Regions from separate parts of the Bradyrhizobium cedriense genome, predicted to be linked through region 1. Evidence: riboswitches for the same ligand, from Rfam matches in the RefSeq annotation. Region 1 holds a riboswitch; the other holds the start of a gene.
What was found. Region 1 has a riboswitch for cobalamin ahead of ACYCVF_RS26315 (energy-coupling factor ABC transporter permease). Riboswitches for the same ligand answer to the same signal wherever they lie in the genome.

Region 1 (8,512 bases):
ATCTCGAGGCCGCCGACGGCGCACAGGATGTTTTCCGGCGATGCGCCCGCAACGCCATGGCGCACAATCGCGTCGTCGATCACGCGCGCCTTGTGCGTACGCCCAGCGGTGTCGACGCCGGTGCCGCTGCCGGCGATTTCCTCTGCGCTCATGCCGAGCAGGCTGGCGGCGATCGCCGCCGAGGTCGTGGTGTTGCCGATGCCCATCTCGCCGAAGATCAAAAGATCGGGCCGACCCGGTTCCGCGCGAGCGACTGCGCGTTGCCCGGCCTCGAACGCAAAAGCCAACTCCGTCGGCGTGAGCGCAGGCTCGATGCTGAAATCACGCGTGCCGCTGCGCGGCTTGTCGGTGACGACGCCCGGCATCTCCTCCTGCGCCAGCGTGCCGGCGTCGACCACCTCGAGGCTGGAGCCAAGCTCGCGCGCCAGCACCGAAATCGCGGCGCCGCCGGCGGCAAAATTCACCATCATCGCGATGGTGACGGCTTGCGGATAGGCCGACACGCCTTGCGCGACGATGCCGTGATCGCCGGCGAAGACGATGATCGGCACCCGCGCGGCGCGGGGCTGCTCCGTCGCTTGCAGGCCCGCAAGCTCGATGGCCAGCTGTTCCAGCCGGCCGAGCGCGCCGGTCGGTTTGGTGAGTTGTGCCTGCCGCGCGATCGCCGCATCACGATGGTGCTCGGATATCTCAGGGCATTTCTGGTAGACCCATTCGGGGAGCATGCTGCCTCGCTTAACGCGCGCGCTTGAGAATGTAGCTGTCCATGATCCAGCCATGCCGCGCGCGCGCCTCCTGTCGCAGCGCGACGATGCGCGGCCCCACTTCGGCCAGCGCGCCGGACATGATGATCTGTTCGGGCATGCCGAGATAGGCGCCCCACCAGATGTAAATACCAGCCGGATCGAGCGACTGGAACGCCGTGCCGCCATCGAGCATCACCGCCACGGTATCGACACCCCGCGGCCAGCCGCCTTCGCGCAAGCGACGGCCTGTCGTGACCAAAAACGGCTCGCCGATATCGTTGAGCGGCAGCGCATGCGCCGCGCACAGCGCCTGGATCGAGGTGACGCCGGGCACGACTTCGATGGTCGGCAACGGATTCAGCCGGCGTGCAATGCGCAGCGAGGAATCGTAGAGCGAGGGATCGCCCCAGATCAAGAGCGCAACCTTCCCGTCGCCTTCGAGGTGATCTGCGATCGTTTGCGACCAGGCCTCGGCCACGGCGTCGTGCCAATCGTCCACGCCCTTGAGGTAGTCCGCCTCACCTGCGTCACGCACCGGCAAGTCGAACTCGGCGATGCGCGTGCTCGCGCTGGTGAGCACGTCCGCGCAGATCGTTCGCCTGAGATCGGCAAGATCGGACTTCGCCGCCCCCTTGCGCGGGATCAGGACGAGATCGGCCGCGTTGATGGCACCGATCGCGGCGCGCGTGAGCTGCTCGGGATCGCCGCAACCGATGCCTATCAGGGAGAGCGTGAGCATCGTGAGCGCGAAGGGCGGCGGCAACGGCCGCCCTTTCGCCTGTCTCTCAGGCCGCGTTGTGCAGGCGCGGGGTGACGAGGCCGGGCGCGGTGGCGCCGCGCAGCGACTTCGCCAGAGCCAGCACGCCAAGATCGGCCAGCGGCTCGATCACGATGACCAGCGCGTAGGAGGCCGCGAACGCCGCGATGCTGGCGAGGTTGGTCATGGCAAAACCGGAGCCGTAGAGCGCCCAGAACGCCACCCAGGCGACAACACCCGCTTGATAAGTCGTCGAAAGCGCCAGCGCCTGACCGTACTTCAGATCGACATAGGCCGTGTTACGCGAAATGATGCGCGTGGCGATCGCCTGGATCGCGAACAGCGGCACCAGCAGCGTGGTGACGTTCATGCCGTATTGCGGCAGGTCAGCCGGCTCGAACAACACACCCTGAAGCAACAGGCCGAACGCGAGGCCGAAGGCGGCGGGCGCAGCACCAAAGAGCAGGAACAAGGTCGAGCCGAGGATGAAGTGCACTTCGGAGACGCCGACCGGGAAATGCGGCAAGACCTGGAAGAAGATGAAGACGAGGCCCGTGGTGGCCAAGGTGCGCGCCGCGAACGAGCCGACGCCCTGCTCCCGGACGGTTTCGGCGGCAAGCTTCAGCGCGACGCCGCCTGCGGCGATGCCGGTTGCGTAACTCAGCACGAGCTTGGCGCCCGTCACGATTCCGGGTTCGATATGCATGGCTCAATCCCTTCCTGCCGTCACACCCGACGGCCTTGGCCTCAAAACGTGCAGGGCCGGTCTCCTGGCTCGCGGCTCACTGGGATTCTCCGGCCTTCCCGAGCCTTGCGGCTCAGTGGCTGATCGGAGTCCCTCACCGCTTACAGTCGCGGGGGCGGCTGGAGTTTTGAGCGCCGCAACTGGGTCCGCCCATCCCCATTCCCGATTATGCTCCGGCGCTTTGCGCCGTGTCGAGCACCATGCCTCTCCTGTGTGCCCCTTTCGCGGAGCCGGCGTCAAGGGGCGAAGGGCTGCCGCGGCCATCATCACGGATAATCCCCCGCCAGCGCGCCGAACAGGATCACGGCCGCGGTCGAAGCGGCGCCGCCCCGGGCAAGCTGTTCGGCGAGCTCGGCAATGGTGGTGCGGACCAGCCGCTCGTCGGCACGGCCGAGAGATTCGGCGAGCAGCGCGGGGGTGCTCGGGGCAAGGCCGTGCGCGATCAATTTTGCGGCAAGCGCCGGAAAGGTGCGCCGGCCCATATAAACCACAGTGGTCGCCTCCGGGTCGGCCAGCGCCACCCAATTCAGGTTGGGCGGCAGCTCGCCGGTGGCATCAGCACCGGTGATGAACTGCACCCGGCGCGAGGTATGCCGGCGGGTCAGGGGAATGCCGGCTTGCGCCGCCGCAACGCAGGCCGCGGTGACCCCGGGAACGATCTCGTAGCCGATGCCGGCTTCGCGCAGCGTCTCCAGCTCCTCTTCGAGCCGGCCGAAAATGCCGGCATCGCCCGACTTGAGCCGCACCACGCGGGCACCCGTAACGGCATAGTCGACCAGAAGACGATTGACGTGGTGCTGCTTGGTCGAGGGGCGCCCTGCCCGCTTCCCAACCGCGACGAGATTGGCGCCGGGACGGGCGAGATCGAGGATCGCGCCGGAGGCGAGATCGTCATAGAGCACGACGTCGGCCTCTCGCAGGCGTGCAGCGCCCTTCACCGTGAGCAGTTCGGGATCGCCGGGGCCGGCGGAGATGAAGGAGACGAACCCGCTCACCGGTCCTCCGCGATCAGATGAAAGAACGTGCCGGTGGCATTGCCACGCCGCGAGCCGGTCTCGGCGATGACGGCGCTCGTCGCGTCCTGCACGACCGCCAGCGGCGCATCGGGCTGCGCGACGATCGTGGAATAGTGGAACTCGTGGCCGCGCAGGCGTGCGCCAACACGATGTCCCGGCATCGGTGCAGCGAGCTCGGCGAGACGATAGCCCAGATGCATGCGACGCTTGGCAAAGCTCGTCTCGAGCCCAAGCAGCCCCGTCATCTCGTGGCTGACGCCGTCGGCGTCGGTCAAAGCGGTTCCCAGTACCATATAGCCTCCGCACTCGCCGTGGACCGGACGTGTCTCGGCGAAGGCACGCAGGCCGCTTCGAAAGCGCGCATTGGCCGCGATCTTGCCGGCATGCAGCTCGGGATAGCCGCCGGGAAGCCAGCAGACGTCGGCGCTCGCGTCGGGCGCTTCATCGGCAAGCGGCGAAAATGTCGAGATCTCGGCGCCCGCCGCGCGCCAGGCCTCCAGCATGTGTGGATAGACGAACGAGAACGCCGCATCGCGGGCGAGCGCAATGCGTTGCCCGGGTGGTGCCACGTTCAGGCCGTTCGCGGCAGGTTGCGAGGACCAGCGAGCCGCCGACCGCAGCACGGCATCGAGATCGACATGCTCGGCGACGAAGCGTGCGGCCTCGTCGATCAGCTTGCCGATCTCGGCCCGCTCCTCGGCCTGCACCAGGCCGAGGTGCCGCTTCGGCAGGCTGATCTCGGCATGACGCGGCAGCGCGCCGAACACCGTGATCCCGATCTCGTTGAGCGCACGCCGCACGAGATCTTCATGACGCGGACTGGCGACGCGGTTGAGCACGACGCCAGCAAGGCGCACGCCGGTGCGATAATCGCGAAGGCCTGCGGCGATTGCCGCCGCAGTCTGCGCCTGGCCCGATGGATCGATCACCAGAACCACTGGCCAGCCCAGCATCTCCGCAATGTCAGCGGTGGCACCGGTGCCGCAGACACCGCGTGCGGCGACGCCGTCGAACAGGCCCATCGAGCCCTCCGCGAGCACGACGTCGGCGTCCGCGCCGCGGCTGACGAGATGCGCGATTGCTCCGCGATCCATCGCCCAGCTATCGACGTTGACGGAGGCGCGCCCCGTGGCGGCGGCGTGGAACGCGGGATCGATATAGTCCGGCCCGCTCTTGAGGCACTGCACGTTCAGGCCGCGATTGCGCCAGGCGCGGGCGAGCGCCAGCGTCAGCGTGGTCTTGCCGACGCCGGAAGCGGGCGCAGAGATGACGAGCGCTGCGGCCATCACGATCCCTCCGGAAAGCGCGGCTCGGCGCCGACCGGCCGATAGCGGCGGTCGTAATCGGCGGCATAGAGACGGCTCTCGTCGAAATCCGCCGAGCCAAGCGTCCTGCCGACCAGGATCAACGCGGAGCGTTCCATCTTGCTGCCGACGGCCGCATCGAGCGTGCCGAGCGTCGCGCGGACGATGCGCTGGTCCGGCCAGCTCGCACGCCAGACGATTGCGACCGCGCAATCCGCACCGTAGTGAGGCGTCAGCTCGGCGACGACCTTGTCGAGCAGATGGATCGACAGATGGATCGCGAGCACCGCGCCGGTGGCCGCAAATGCTGCGAGCTTCTCGCCCTCGGGCATCGCGCTGGCACGTCCCGGCGTGCGGGTCAGCACCACCGTCTGGGCGAGACCCGGCAGCGTCAGCTCGGTCTCCAGTGCCGCTGCAGCAGCCGAGAAAGAAGGCACGCCCGGCGTCACCGAACAGGGAATGCCAAGCGCGCGCAGGCGGCGGAGCTGCTCGCCCATCGCCGACCAGATCGAGAGGTCGCCGGAATGCAACCGCGCGACATCCTTGCCTTCCGCATGCGCGGCGGCGATCTCCGCGATGATCTCGTCGAGCGAGAGCGGCGCGGTGTTGACGATGCGCGCACCCGGCGGGCAATGCGCCAGCACGCCCTCCGGCACCAGCGAGCCTGCATAGAGGCAGACCGGAGAGGCCGCGATCAGGTCGCGGCCGCGCAGAGTCAGCAAATCGGCAGCGCCCGGGCCGGCACCGATGAAATGCACCGTCATGCGCCGTCTCCTTCCGCGATCGCGGCGGTCGCGGTGCGATCCTGCGAGACGACACGTGGCGCAATCAGCCGCGCGCGGAGACCGGCCGCAGCGAGAGCCGCGGCCTCGGCAAGCGATCCCGTCCCGAACTTTTCCACGACGAGTTTTGACTGCGTCGCCGTGTCGATGCCGGCCAGCCTCTCGGCCGGAATGGCCTTGATCGGCAGACCGCATTCATGCGCGAGCTGCTTCAGCGCCTCCGCGTCGGCCTTGTCGCTGATGGTCGCAAATGCCGCAAGTCCTTCGGGGCCGCCGGCTGCCGCCAGCGCCTCGCGTAACGAGGCGAGTGTCACATCCTTTTTGAATCCGAGCCCGGCGACCTTCATCGGACCGCACTCCATTGCACCACCGGTCGCGTTGCCTCCCAGGAGCGATAGCGGCCGAGTGGGGCCGCATGCGCGATGTCGACCCGCATCAGCTCGCCACCATGGCTCTGGTGCAACTCGCCGAGCAGCGCCTCCGTCTCCAGCGTGACTGAATGTGCAACGAGCCGCGCTCCAGGCGAGAGGCGCGCCCAGATGGCATAGAACATCGCGCTATCAAGGCCGCCGCCGATGAAGACGGCATCCGGCGGATCCAGCGCAGCAAGCGCTTCGGGCGCCTTCCCGGTAACGATGGCGATCCGATGAGCCAATCCGAACGCGGCTGCATTGCTGTGGATGTTGGCAACGCGATCCTCGCGCAGCTCGATGGCCGTGGCCGTCCCACCGCACAGCCCCCATTCCACCGAGATCGAACCCGAACCGGCGCCGACGTCCCACAACCGTTCGCCGGGACGCGGCGCCAGCGCCGAGAGGGCGAGCGCGCGCACCGGCCGCTTGGTGATCTGGCCGTCATGGACGAAGAGCTCGTCCGACAACCCCGAACTGCGGGGAATGCCCTGGCCTCCCCGCGCCTGCACCGCTACCGCCACCAGATTGCCAGCAATATTCCCAGCAAAGAGATCGGCACGATGCTCGTCGATACGTTCGCGCGGGCCGCCAAGCGCAGCCAGAGTCCACACGAGTGAGGCGCCCCATCCGCGTTGCGTCAGCCACGTGGTGAGATCTCCGACCGCCGCTGCGTCGCGCACCAGGCATAGGATGCGTGCACCTTGCGCCAAATGCGGTATGAGACGTTCGAATGGCACCGCATGAAGGCCGAGGCACGTCACGCATTCGAGGCGCCAGCCCAGCCGCGCGGCCGCGAGCGAGAATGTCGACGGCGCGGGGTGCGCGATCCACTCGCCGCCATCAAGCATCTCGGCGAGACTCGCGCCGGCGCCATGCCAGAACGGATCGCCGGAGGCGAGCACCGCCGTCGGTCGGCCACGGCAGCTCAGCACGATCGTTGCGTCGAACGGCACCGGCCACGGGCGGCCGCGGCTGCCAACCGCCGCAAGCGCGAGATGGCGTTCACCGCCGAAGACGGTTTCAGCCTTGGCAAGCGCCTTTCGACTTGCCTCGGACAGGCCAGCGAGGCCATCTTCGCCGATACCGATGATGGTCAGCCAGGGATCAGACATGACGCGCGCCCTCATTCTGGGCGGAACGAGCGATGCAAGCCTGCTCGCAGCGGAGATCGCGCGCGCCGGCATCGACGCCGTCTATTCCTACGGCGGCCGCACCCGCGCGCCGGCCGACCAGCCGCTGCCGACCCGCATCGGCGGCTTCGGCGGCGTGACCGGGCTGGCCGATTACATTCGCCGCGAAAATATCACCCATGTGATCGACGCGACGCATCCGTTCGCGGCCGAGATGAGCCGGAACGCGATCGCGGCATGCGCGGAGACCGGCGCGCCGTTGATTGCACTGGAACGCGCGCCTTGGGCAAGAGCGACCGGTGATAACTGGATCGAGGTGGCCGACGTCAACGGGTCCGTCGCCGCGCTGCCCGAGACGCCGGCACACGTGTTCCTCGCCATCGGCCGCCAGCACATCGCGCCGTTCGCGAGCAAGCCACAGCATGCCTACACGTTGAGGTTCGTCGATCCGCCAGAGGCGCCCCTGCCCTTCGCCGCTGATGTGATCGTGTCGCGCGGACCGTTCACGCTTCAAAGCGAGCTGGAGATGCTGCGCGCGCGCGGTATCGCCTGGATCGTTGCCCGCAATTCCGGCGGCGATGGCGCACGCGCCAAGATCGACGCGGCTCGCATGCTCGGCCTGCCCGTGATCATGATCTCGCGACCGCAACTGCCGGGGCGACTGCGGGTCGAGAGCGTGGCCGAGATCATGCAGTGGCTCGGTCATCGCACCTGCCTCGGCGCATAGACCCAGCGTCCGACGCGGCGCGTCTGCGAATTGCCGACGATCACGAGCGTGCGCATGTCGGCCATTTCAGGCGTCGCTTCGTTCAGCGTGACGGTCTCGATCCCTTCGTCAGCCGCGCTGACCGCGCGCGCGAAGATCACGAGGCGCTCGCCGCAACCGGCCTTGCGAAGCACCGCAAGCGCGCGGCCAAATCCTTCCGGCCGGCTCGCCGAGCGCGGATTGTACATCGCGATGGCGAAATCGGCTTCCGCCGCGAGGCGAAGGCGTTTCTCGATCACCGTCCACGGCTTGAGATTGTCGGAGAGATTGATCGCGCAGAAATCATGTCCGAGCGGCGCGCCGGCACGCGCGGCCGCCGCCAGCATCGCGGTGATACCAGGCAGCACGCGGATCGGCAGCTCGCGCCATTGCGGCGCCTGTTCCAGCGCCTCGAACACGGCCGACGCCATCGCGAACACGCCGGGATCGCCCGAGGAGACGACGACGACCTGACCGCCTTCCGCGGCGAGCCGCAAAGCCTCGCTCGCGCGTTGCAGCTCCTCGCGATTATCGGATGGATGGAGGGTAAGCCCGGCCCGCGGCGGCACGCGGGCGACATAGGGCGCATAGCCCAGAATGTCGGTTGCTGCGGCCAGCGCCGCCGAGACTTCCGGCGTCACCAGCGCATCGCTGCCCGGGCCGAGACCCGCGATGATCAGCGTGCCCGTCATTCGGCGGCATCCAGATGCCGGCCCTTGCCGTGTACGAGTACGATCGCGAAGTACGGACAGTCAGCGGCATCGATCCCGGCGAGCCGCGCGACGCGCTCGCCCGGCATGGTGCCGCGCTCGACCAGCCAGGCATCGTCCAGCCGTCCGGCGGCCGCGAGCGCGCGGCGCACCTTCGCCAGGTT
Region 2 (8,512 bases), on a different contig from region 1:
AAGGTCCGCGTACGACATGCGGCTTGCGAATCAAAGACACCGAGTGATGCCGGGCATCGTGTCGTATTCCTCACGCTGTCGCAACAATGCGGCGAAATACGGATGCGGCGAGGGAACTTCCGCAAAGGAGAAAGGGGCAGGTCTTTTGACCTTTGTTCAGGTCCTTTAAGTCTCTGTTAACGATGCGGTCCCCCGCGACGGTTGCGCAGGGTACAGGGCGCCGCGACGGCCAGATTGCGCGTGTTCCGGCACCCAGTCCGGTGTATGGAGTTCCCTCGCTTCGTCCCTTTGTCCTTTGCCTCTGCACCCATGCCAATTTTCAACCAGTCGATCCGGCACAAGATTGTCGGCATCGCCCTCGGATTGATCGTCCTGATGCTGGTCACCTCGGTCCTGTCGATGGTGATGTCCAGCCAGGTCGGAATCCTGCTCGACGAGCTGACTAATCGTTACATCCCGGCCTACAGTCATCTGGCGCGCGCCAACATACGCTCGCTGGAGCGGGAGCTGGCGCTGCGGCGGATGGTCATGAGCAGGATGGAGGCACCGTTTGACGAGCAGGCCTATGCGGCGCGCCTTCGCGACTTCGAGGAATCGGATCGCAAGATCGAGGACGAGGCGGAGGCCGCGCGCAAGCTGATCAACGCGATCATCGACGATCCCAGGACGTTCTCCGACAACGCCGCGCTGGGGCGGATCGATATCCGCATCGAGACCGCCGTCACCGAGCTTCGCCGCGATCTGGCCGAGCACCATGCGAAGCTCCTCAAGCAGGTCGACGCCAGGCAGATCACCGAGGCCCGCGGCACGCTGGAACACATCGACGTGCTGCGCGACCAGTTCAACCAGAAGGTCGATGCGATCCGCGCCGACATGCTGACGCAGGTCTTCTTCTCGACCGCCCAGGTGGTCAGCCGCCAGCATCAGGCGATCATCGTTTCGGGTGTCGTGACATTGCTCGCGGCGGTCGTTGGTTTTGTCTTTGCGCTGTTGGTGTCCAGCGGCATCACGCGGCCGGTACGGCTGCTGTTGGCCGGCACCCGCGAGGTCGAGGCGGGCCGGTTCGACAAGCCCATCGCCGTCTCGACGCAGGACGAGATCGGCGAACTCGCCGCGGCCTTCAACCGCATGATCGAACAGTTGCGGCACAATGAGCGCATCCGGGAGACCTTTGGCCGCTACATCGATCCCAAGGTGGTGCAGGGACTGATCGAGCGGCCGGAGGTCGCAATCGACGGCGAGCGCCGGGTCATGACCATCATGTTCTGCGACATGAGCGGCTTCACCTCGATGAGCGAGGGCATGACGCCGCGAGGCTTGGTCAAGGTGATGAATCACTACTTCACCGTGATGTCCGGTCCCATCAGGAACAATCGCGGCATCATCGACAAATACATCGGCGACGCGATCATGTCCTATTGGGGACCACCCTTCATTGAAGAGGACGAGCAGGCTCTGCTCGCCGGACTTGCCGCCATCGAGATGGCCGACCAGGTGCCCGCGCTGCAGAAGCAGTTGCCGGATCTGCTCGGCATCCGAGCCATGCCGGCGCCGTGCGATCTGCGCATCGGCATCGCCACCGGCGAGGTCCTGACCGGCAGCATCGGCTCCGAACTGATGATGAGCTTCACCGTGATGGGCGACGCCGTGAACCTCGCCTCGCGGCTGGAGGCCGCCAACAAGGTCTACGGAACCCGCATCCTGATCTCGCAGGCGACGGCGGACGCGATTGGCGCACGCCTCGAAGTGCGGGAGATCGATCGCCTCGCGGTCGCGGGCCAGAGCGCGCCCCAGACCGTCTTCGAGGTGATGGGCAGGGCCGGCGCACTCACCGATGCGCAAGTGAGCCTGCGCACCCACTATGCCGAAGCTCTCGCCGCCTATCGTGCCCGGCGCTTCGACGATGCACGCGCCGCCTTCAACATGGCGCTCGAGGCGGTCCCAGGCGATGGTCCCTCGCGCACGCTCCTCGGCCGCATCGCTCAATTCGAGGCCAATCCGCCGGACGCCGGATGGGATGGCGCCTGGCGGCTGGAGCAGAAATAGCCCTATCCGCTCCTCCGGCATGCTCCGCAGGAAAAAACGATACTACTTCATAACAATGTTCGCCGTGACCTATTTCCCGGGCTTAGGTTTGACGTTCTTGAGGCGTCTGATGGGGATACGCCGATGACACATCTCGAGGACAGGCTGGAACGGTTCGAGACGCTCACTGCCGAATGCGAGCTGATTGCCAAGCTCGCCACCGACAGCACCAAGCGCGAGTTCTATCTGAAGCTCGGCGAACAATACCGTCAGCTGGCAGCGGATATCCGGCAGTTGATCGCGACCAGGGCTGCGGCCTGAACCCGGCTGCAATCCGTTCTTAACATTTGGCGCGCATTCTCGAAGCATGCGAGCGTCGCCGATCGACGATGGCTCGTGGTGGGAAGGCTGGGGTTCGCTGCAATGCAGCGTGCCTCGCGGGTGTCATTTGCCATGCTTGACAGGGCAATCCCATGCGCTTCGTTGCAGTGATCATATTCGCGCTCATGACCGCTGCCTGCGATCAGGAGCGGGACATCACCGGCTCGACGACGCCGACCTGTCCGATGCGCAACTACAGCTACAATCCACGCGACATGAGCCAGTGTGTCAACGCCTGCAGGGCGTGCGACCGCGGCACCACGGTCACCTGCACGACATCCTGCACCCTCAAGGGGGCTCGCTGACCGAATTACCTTCTGCCTTGCGAGGCGTCGCAACCGCGCGATCCCCCGGGCTCCCCATCGTCCTCGCCGTCTCGACCTGATAGGGTCGATCGGAGCAGGGGGACATCGGATGAACTTCGCAAGCTTTGAAATCGACAACGCCGGAGGTCTCGTGGGAACGGCGAGCAGCGCGCAGGCTTCCAGCGAACGTGGCGTCGACGGTGCGGAGGCACCGGAACGTTTCACATAGGATAGTCATTGGAAGCAGTGGGCAGGACGCGGAGTCCAATGGAATGGGTATGCTCGATCCCGGCCGGTTCCTGGTATCGTGCTCGCATTGCGATGCCTGGCCGATGGCCGCCAACGTGAAACGTTCAAGCTGGTCGGCATCCCCGCATGAGGTCCGTTTCGTCTGCACGCGCTGCCGGCGCGAAGAGACCGCGATCATCTCGGCTTCCGGCGAACTGACGCCGATCAAGCGCCTCGACGCTCCGCCTCGCGATGTCGCTGTCGCCTGGGCTCAGGCCCAACGCCTGCGGGGGCGAACGTAGGAGGCGCAGGGCATTGCTCGATTCGTTCTGGAGCCGGCCGATCGCGTCTGCGGCCAAGATGCCAGCGGTCGATTGACTCCCGGCTTGGACACCCCCTAGATTGGTCGCTGACGGTTCTCCTCACGGAGATCAAAAGGGAACGTGGTGCGAGATGTCCTGAGGTTGGGATCCTCTCAATGCCATGGCTGCCCCCGCAACTGTAAGCGGCGAATCTCTCGTCCTGTGCCACTGGGAATCTCGGTCCTGGGAAGGCGACGTAGAGGTGACGACCCGCGAGCCAGGAGACCTGCCGTCAGCCGTGGTCACACGCGAAGATGTCGGTCGGGGAGTACAGACATGAGCTTCACCGGGGCGTCGATCGCTCCGCCGTAGAGCCTCGTTCGCTGTGACGTGCCACTGACGTCATGCCGAGGTTATGATTGTGCCCCGTATTCTCACTCCCGCCAGGCGCTGCTGCGCCGGCATCGTTGCGGCCGTTTCCTTCTGTTCGCTGGATCATTCCATCGCCCACGCGCAGCAGGCCGTCGCCGAGCAGCTGCCGCCGGTCGAAGTGACCGGGTCCGACGATCAGAACCGTACCCGAGCGAGGGCGACCGGCGATGGCGAGACAGGGAGGCGCCTGGCGACGCCGAACCGGGTGCCGACAGGGACCGGCTCGTCCGGCTCTGGCAATCAGGTCGCCGCCAGCGATGGCGGCATCGTCGGCGCGGCCACGACCGTCATCACGGCCGCGGACATCGCGCATGCGCCCTCGCAGACGCTGGCCGAGATCATCGCGACGCGGGTACCGGGCGCCCAGATCACGACGTTCTATGGCGGCCAGATCGGTGCCAAGACCAGCGTCGACCTGCGCGGCTTCGGCGCATTCGCGACCGCCAACACGCTGGTGCTGGTCAACGGACGGCGGCTGAACGACATCGATATGGCTCAGGTGGACCTCTCCACCATCCCGCTCAATGCCATCGAGCGCATCGAGATCACGCGCGGCAATTCCGGTGCGGTGCTGTATGGTGACAATGCGGTCGGCGGCGTCATCAACATCGTCACCAAAAGCGGCGTCGGCGGCCCGCCCGTGACAGCGCGCATCGAGGCCGGTTTCGGCTCGTTCAATACCAGGTTCGGCAACGTCTCGGCCGCGCTCAATTCCGGTCAGTGGTCGACCTCGTTCTACGGCAATGCCGTCAGGACCGACGGCTACCGCGACAACAATCGCTATTTCCAGGAGAATGGCGTCGGCAATCTGAACTACACGACGCCGGGCCTGACCGCCTTCGTGACGGTCACCGGTGACAATCAGGAGCTGCGACTGCCGGGCGGCCGCACCGTCGATCCCTCGATCGGTCTCGACGAGCTAGCGACCAACCGGCGAGGGGCCAGCACGCCCTTCAACTACGCCAACCAGCAGGGCTTCAGCGCGACTGCGGGCTTCACGAAAACCCTTGTCAACGGCGTCGACCTCATCGTCGACGGGGGCCTGCGCGACAAGAAGCAGCAGAGCGCGTTCTTCTCCAGCCCGGCGCCGGTCCCGGCCTTCTTCACGTCGACCTATGTCGACGCTGACCTTACGACATGGTCGATCACGCCGCGGCTCAGCGTGAAGAGCCTGCTCTTCGGAATGCCCTCGCAATTGCTGACCGGCGTCGACTATTACGACGCGAGCTTTCAGCAGAACCGCGGCGCCGGCCAGGGTCTCGCTCCCTGGCACAATTACGATCTCAGGCAGCGGACGGTTGCTGGCTATGTCCAGCACACACTCGGCGTCGCGCCAACGACCGATGTCTCCTACGGCGCCCGGGTGCAGAACACCAATCTCTCGGCACGTGACAATTTCGACCCGGCGGCTCCGTTCAACGCCGACATCGGCGCGCTCCCGCTCAAGAGCAACGAGACGCAATATGCGCTGCACCTGGGTGCCGAGCATCGTCTCAATGACACCGTTGCGCTGTTCGGCAGGGCTGCACGCGCCTTCCGCACGCCTGATGTCGACGAACGGGTGTCGTCAGGCCCTTCATTCGACCCGTTCTTCAATCCGGTCCCGCAAACGTTCCAGCTCAAGACCCAGACTTCGCAGGACATCGAGGGCGGGCTGCGCATCAAGGGAGGCGGTCTTCAGCTGCAGAGCAGTCTCTATCTGATGGACCTCGCCGACGAGATCCATTTCAATCCGGTCTTTTTCTACAACACCAATCTCGATCCGACCCGCCGCTATGGCTCGGAGACCAGTGTCTCGTACCGCGTCAACGATGCTCTGCTCTTGCGGTCCGGCATGGCTTATACACGGGCCGTCTTCCGCGAAGGCGTGTGGGCCGGCAATGACGTGCCGCTGGTGTCGCGCTACACCGCGAGTGCGGGCGTCACCTGGAACATTTGGCAGCACTATGTGGTGCTCGACGCAACCGCGCGTTTCTGGAGCGAGCGTCGCATGGACAACGACCAGGCCGGGACCCAGAAACCGATTCCCGCCAACGGCACGATCGACCTCAAGCTCAGCGGCCAGTACGAGCGCTACTTCTGGTCGCTCAGTGTCAACAACGTGCTGAATGCGCTCTACTACGACTACGCGATCGCAAGCACCTTTACGGACGGTCGCTTCAGCGCCTATCCGCTGCCCGGTCGCAGCTATCTGCTCAAGGCCGGCGCCACATTCTGAAGCAACGCTCCGACCTCGACGGGGCTGTCACAGGCCCGCAAATGGACTACAATCAGACAAGAAGGAGATCACCCATGGCTCTCAACATCCTGCCGTCCAACGGCGACGGTTTCCGCCTCCAGCCGGTGGATCCGCGTCTCGCGCCGATGTTCGGCTTCGCGCTGTTGACGGTTTCATGTGCCCTCGCAAGTCTTGCGTTCGCCTGTGCGACGCCGTTCGCGGCCTTCGCCGTCGTCGCGGCTGCCATGCTGCCGCTGCGTCCGGCGCTGCTCGTCGTCACCGGCGCCTGGCTCGTGAACCAGACCATCGGTTTCGGCGCTCTGCACTATCCCACCGATGGCGGCAGCATCGCCTGGGGTTTCGTTATCGGCGCGGCTGCGCTGCTGGCGACCGCAGCGTCGTCGGCTGTGCTCCGCATGCTGCCGCAGGGCCGCACGCCGCTGATGCTGGCGCTCACGCTGGTCGCCGCCTATGCGGCCTATGAGCTCGCACTGTTCGCCGCGACGCCGTTCCTGGGCGGAGAGGCCGCCTTCACCGCAACGATCGTCACGCGCATCGGGCTGACCTGCGCGGTCTGGCTCGCCGGCCTCGTCGCCGTCTGCGAGGTCGTGCGCCTGTTCGATCCGTTCGGGCGCAAGCGAGTGATGTCGGCCTGAGCAGTCCTCTCGTAGCCCGGATGGAGCGCAGCGAAATCCGGGACACCCGTTCCGTAGCGCGACACCTCCCCGGATGACGCTTCCGCGCCGTCCGGTTTGCGTCGCCGCGCCTGTGTCGCTCTCTGTCAATCGGTCGACGCGAAAATATTCCGCTTTACCGAAATGCGGATTTGCCGTATTTGTCGCCCATCCCGGCTCATCCTTGAGGGGCGATCATGTGGTCGACATGATCGCGAGCCGGGCTTGCGGTGGACGCGGCAGCGTCGTGCACGAGAGGTGAAGGGCCGGGCGGATTGCTCTCCGTGAGCCCGAAACTGCGTGCGGACGAGCGGCGCTGTCAGGTTCGTCGTGCCAGCATTTCGGCGGCAAAGTGCACAACGCCGTCGAACCCTGTGGCGCCAACGAACCGCGCGTACGGCAAAACCGTGTGGTCCTGGCCGTCGTTGCTACGGTCAAGCCTTGGCGAATGCGGCAGTCGCGCCAACCGGCGCGGTGCCGGTGACTTTCGCCGGGGTGAGGGAGGCCAGAAGGAATTCGGCTCCCGGGAGAGCACGGCATAAGCCGTCCGACCATCGCGCAGGGAAGGCCGTGTGTTGGGCTTCACCTGTATGCTGCTGTGCGGTTCTTCCTGCGTGTGCATTTCGCGCAGCGGACCGCGGGTGCCGGCCGGCACCCGGCCTTCCCAGCGCCCTCTTGGCTCAAGAGGGTGAGCGACGAAGCAAAGCTCGGGCGAATTCAGCCGCGAGGACGTGAAGCCGTGTCTACGATTTGCGTGCGAGCTTCAAAACGAAGTTGGCTCGTCTTGCTCCGTCATTGCGAGCGTAGCGAAGCAGTCCAGAATCTTTCCACACCGACAGTCTTGATTGCTTCGTCGCAGGAGCTTCTCACAACGACGAGGAAAAGAGAGCGCGGGCCGAACTCCACTCGCGTGCCCCGTACGCAGCGCCACCTTGGCGGTGCGCCGCAGAGCCGGGCCGCGTCGCAGCGTCGCGTCCGCGTGGGCTTGGTCTCGGCTCTGCGCCGAAACACTCGCGCCTTGCAACCCGTCCGGGACGCGGGCGGCAGATTGGCAGCCAATGCCGAAGCCGACTCAGCCGCATGGCGAGTTGTTCTCGCTGCCCAGATGGGCGCACTTCGTCGCTCATAACATCCGGAGTTGTCCCGATGGCCTCCCAATGGAGGTATTGAAGTAGCCTCGTCCGTGTCTTCTGCGCCACGATTGTTGTGTCTCCGCAACAGTCGTGCCGGATTTAACCTTCCTCGCGGGCGGTTCGCATCGCCGCCGCTTTTTGGCCACACCCAAACATGAATAAAATCACTCTAATGTTCTAGAGGGCAGCGGCGGTCTTCGAAGGCGACGAGAAAATCCCAAGGTCGATTCAAATCTTGGCTCTGATTTTTCGGGTCTGAAAGGGTTAGCCGGGGGAAACTGGTTGCGATGGTCGCAAAGATTGACAAGCAGAAGCTGCCGAGCCGTCACGTGACGGAAGGCGCTGCGCGTGCGCCTCATCGTTCCTATTTCTATGCCATGGGTCTGACCACTGCTCAGATCCACCAGCCCTTCGTCGGCGTCGCCTCGTGCTGGAATGAAGCCGCTCCCTGCAACATCGCGCTGATGCGCCAGGCCCAGGCAGTGAAGAAGGGCGTCGCTTCGGCGGGCGGCACCCCTCGTGAATTCTGCACCATCACCGTCACCGACGGCATCGCCATGGGTCATGACGGCATGCGCTCATCGCTGCCGTCGCGGGAATGCATCGCCGACTCGGTCGAGCTGACCGTGCGCGGCCATGCCTATGACGCGCTGGTCGGCCTGGCCGGCTGCGACAAGTCGCTGCCGGGAATGATGATGGCGATGGTCCGCCTCAACGTCCCCTCGATCTTCATCTATGGCGGCTCGATCCTGCCGGGGAATTTCCGCGGGCAGCAGGTCACCGTACAGGACATGTTCGAGGCGGTCGGCAAGCA

Region 2: linked by a shared signal. The riboswitch ahead of ACYCVF_RS28710 (TonB-dependent receptor) and the one ahead of ACYCVF_RS26315 (energy-coupling factor ABC transporter permease) in region 1 are both predicted to bind cobalamin.

Annotation. Positions count from the first base shown of each region.
Region 1 covers NZ_JBTSWB010000007.1:171,604-180,115, forward strand. The annotation lists gene cobT (nicotinate-nucleotide--dimethylbenzimidazole phosphoribosyltransferase) at 1-725, opposite strand, end outside; gene cobF (precorrin-6A synthase (deacetylating)) at 736-1,485, opposite strand; gene ACYCVF_RS26315 (energy-coupling factor ABC transporter permease) at 1,532-2,209, opposite strand; cobalamin riboswitch at 2,247-2,466, opposite strand; gene cobA (uroporphyrinogen-III C-methyltransferase) at 2,515-3,243, opposite strand; gene ACYCVF_RS26325 (cobyrinate a,c-diamide synthase) at 3,240-4,550, opposite strand; gene cobM (precorrin-4 C(11)-methyltransferase) at 4,550-5,332, opposite strand; gene ACYCVF_RS26335 (cobalamin biosynthesis protein) at 5,329-5,697, opposite strand; gene cbiT (precorrin-6Y C5,15-methyltransferase (decarboxylating) subunit CbiT) at 5,694-6,875, opposite strand; gene ACYCVF_RS26345 (cobalt-precorrin-6A reductase) at 6,874-7,620, shown strand; gene cobJ (precorrin-3B C(17)-methyltransferase) at 7,596-8,330, opposite strand; gene ACYCVF_RS26355 (precorrin-2 C(20)-methyltransferase) at 8,327-8,512, opposite strand, start outside.
Region 2 covers NZ_JBTSWB010000008.1:176,081-184,592, reverse strand. The annotation lists gene ACYCVF_RS28730 (adenylate/guanylate cyclase domain-containing protein) at 310-2,046, shown strand; gene ACYCVF_RS28725 (hypothetical protein) at 2,170-2,346, shown strand; gene ACYCVF_RS28720 (hypothetical protein) at 2,499-2,711, shown strand; gene ACYCVF_RS28715 (hypothetical protein) at 2,984-3,241, shown strand; cobalamin riboswitch at 3,336-3,549, shown strand; gene ACYCVF_RS28710 (TonB-dependent receptor) at 3,657-5,891, shown strand; gene ACYCVF_RS28705 (hypothetical protein) at 5,966-6,547, shown strand; gene ilvD (dihydroxy-acid dehydratase) at 7,986-8,512, shown strand, end outside.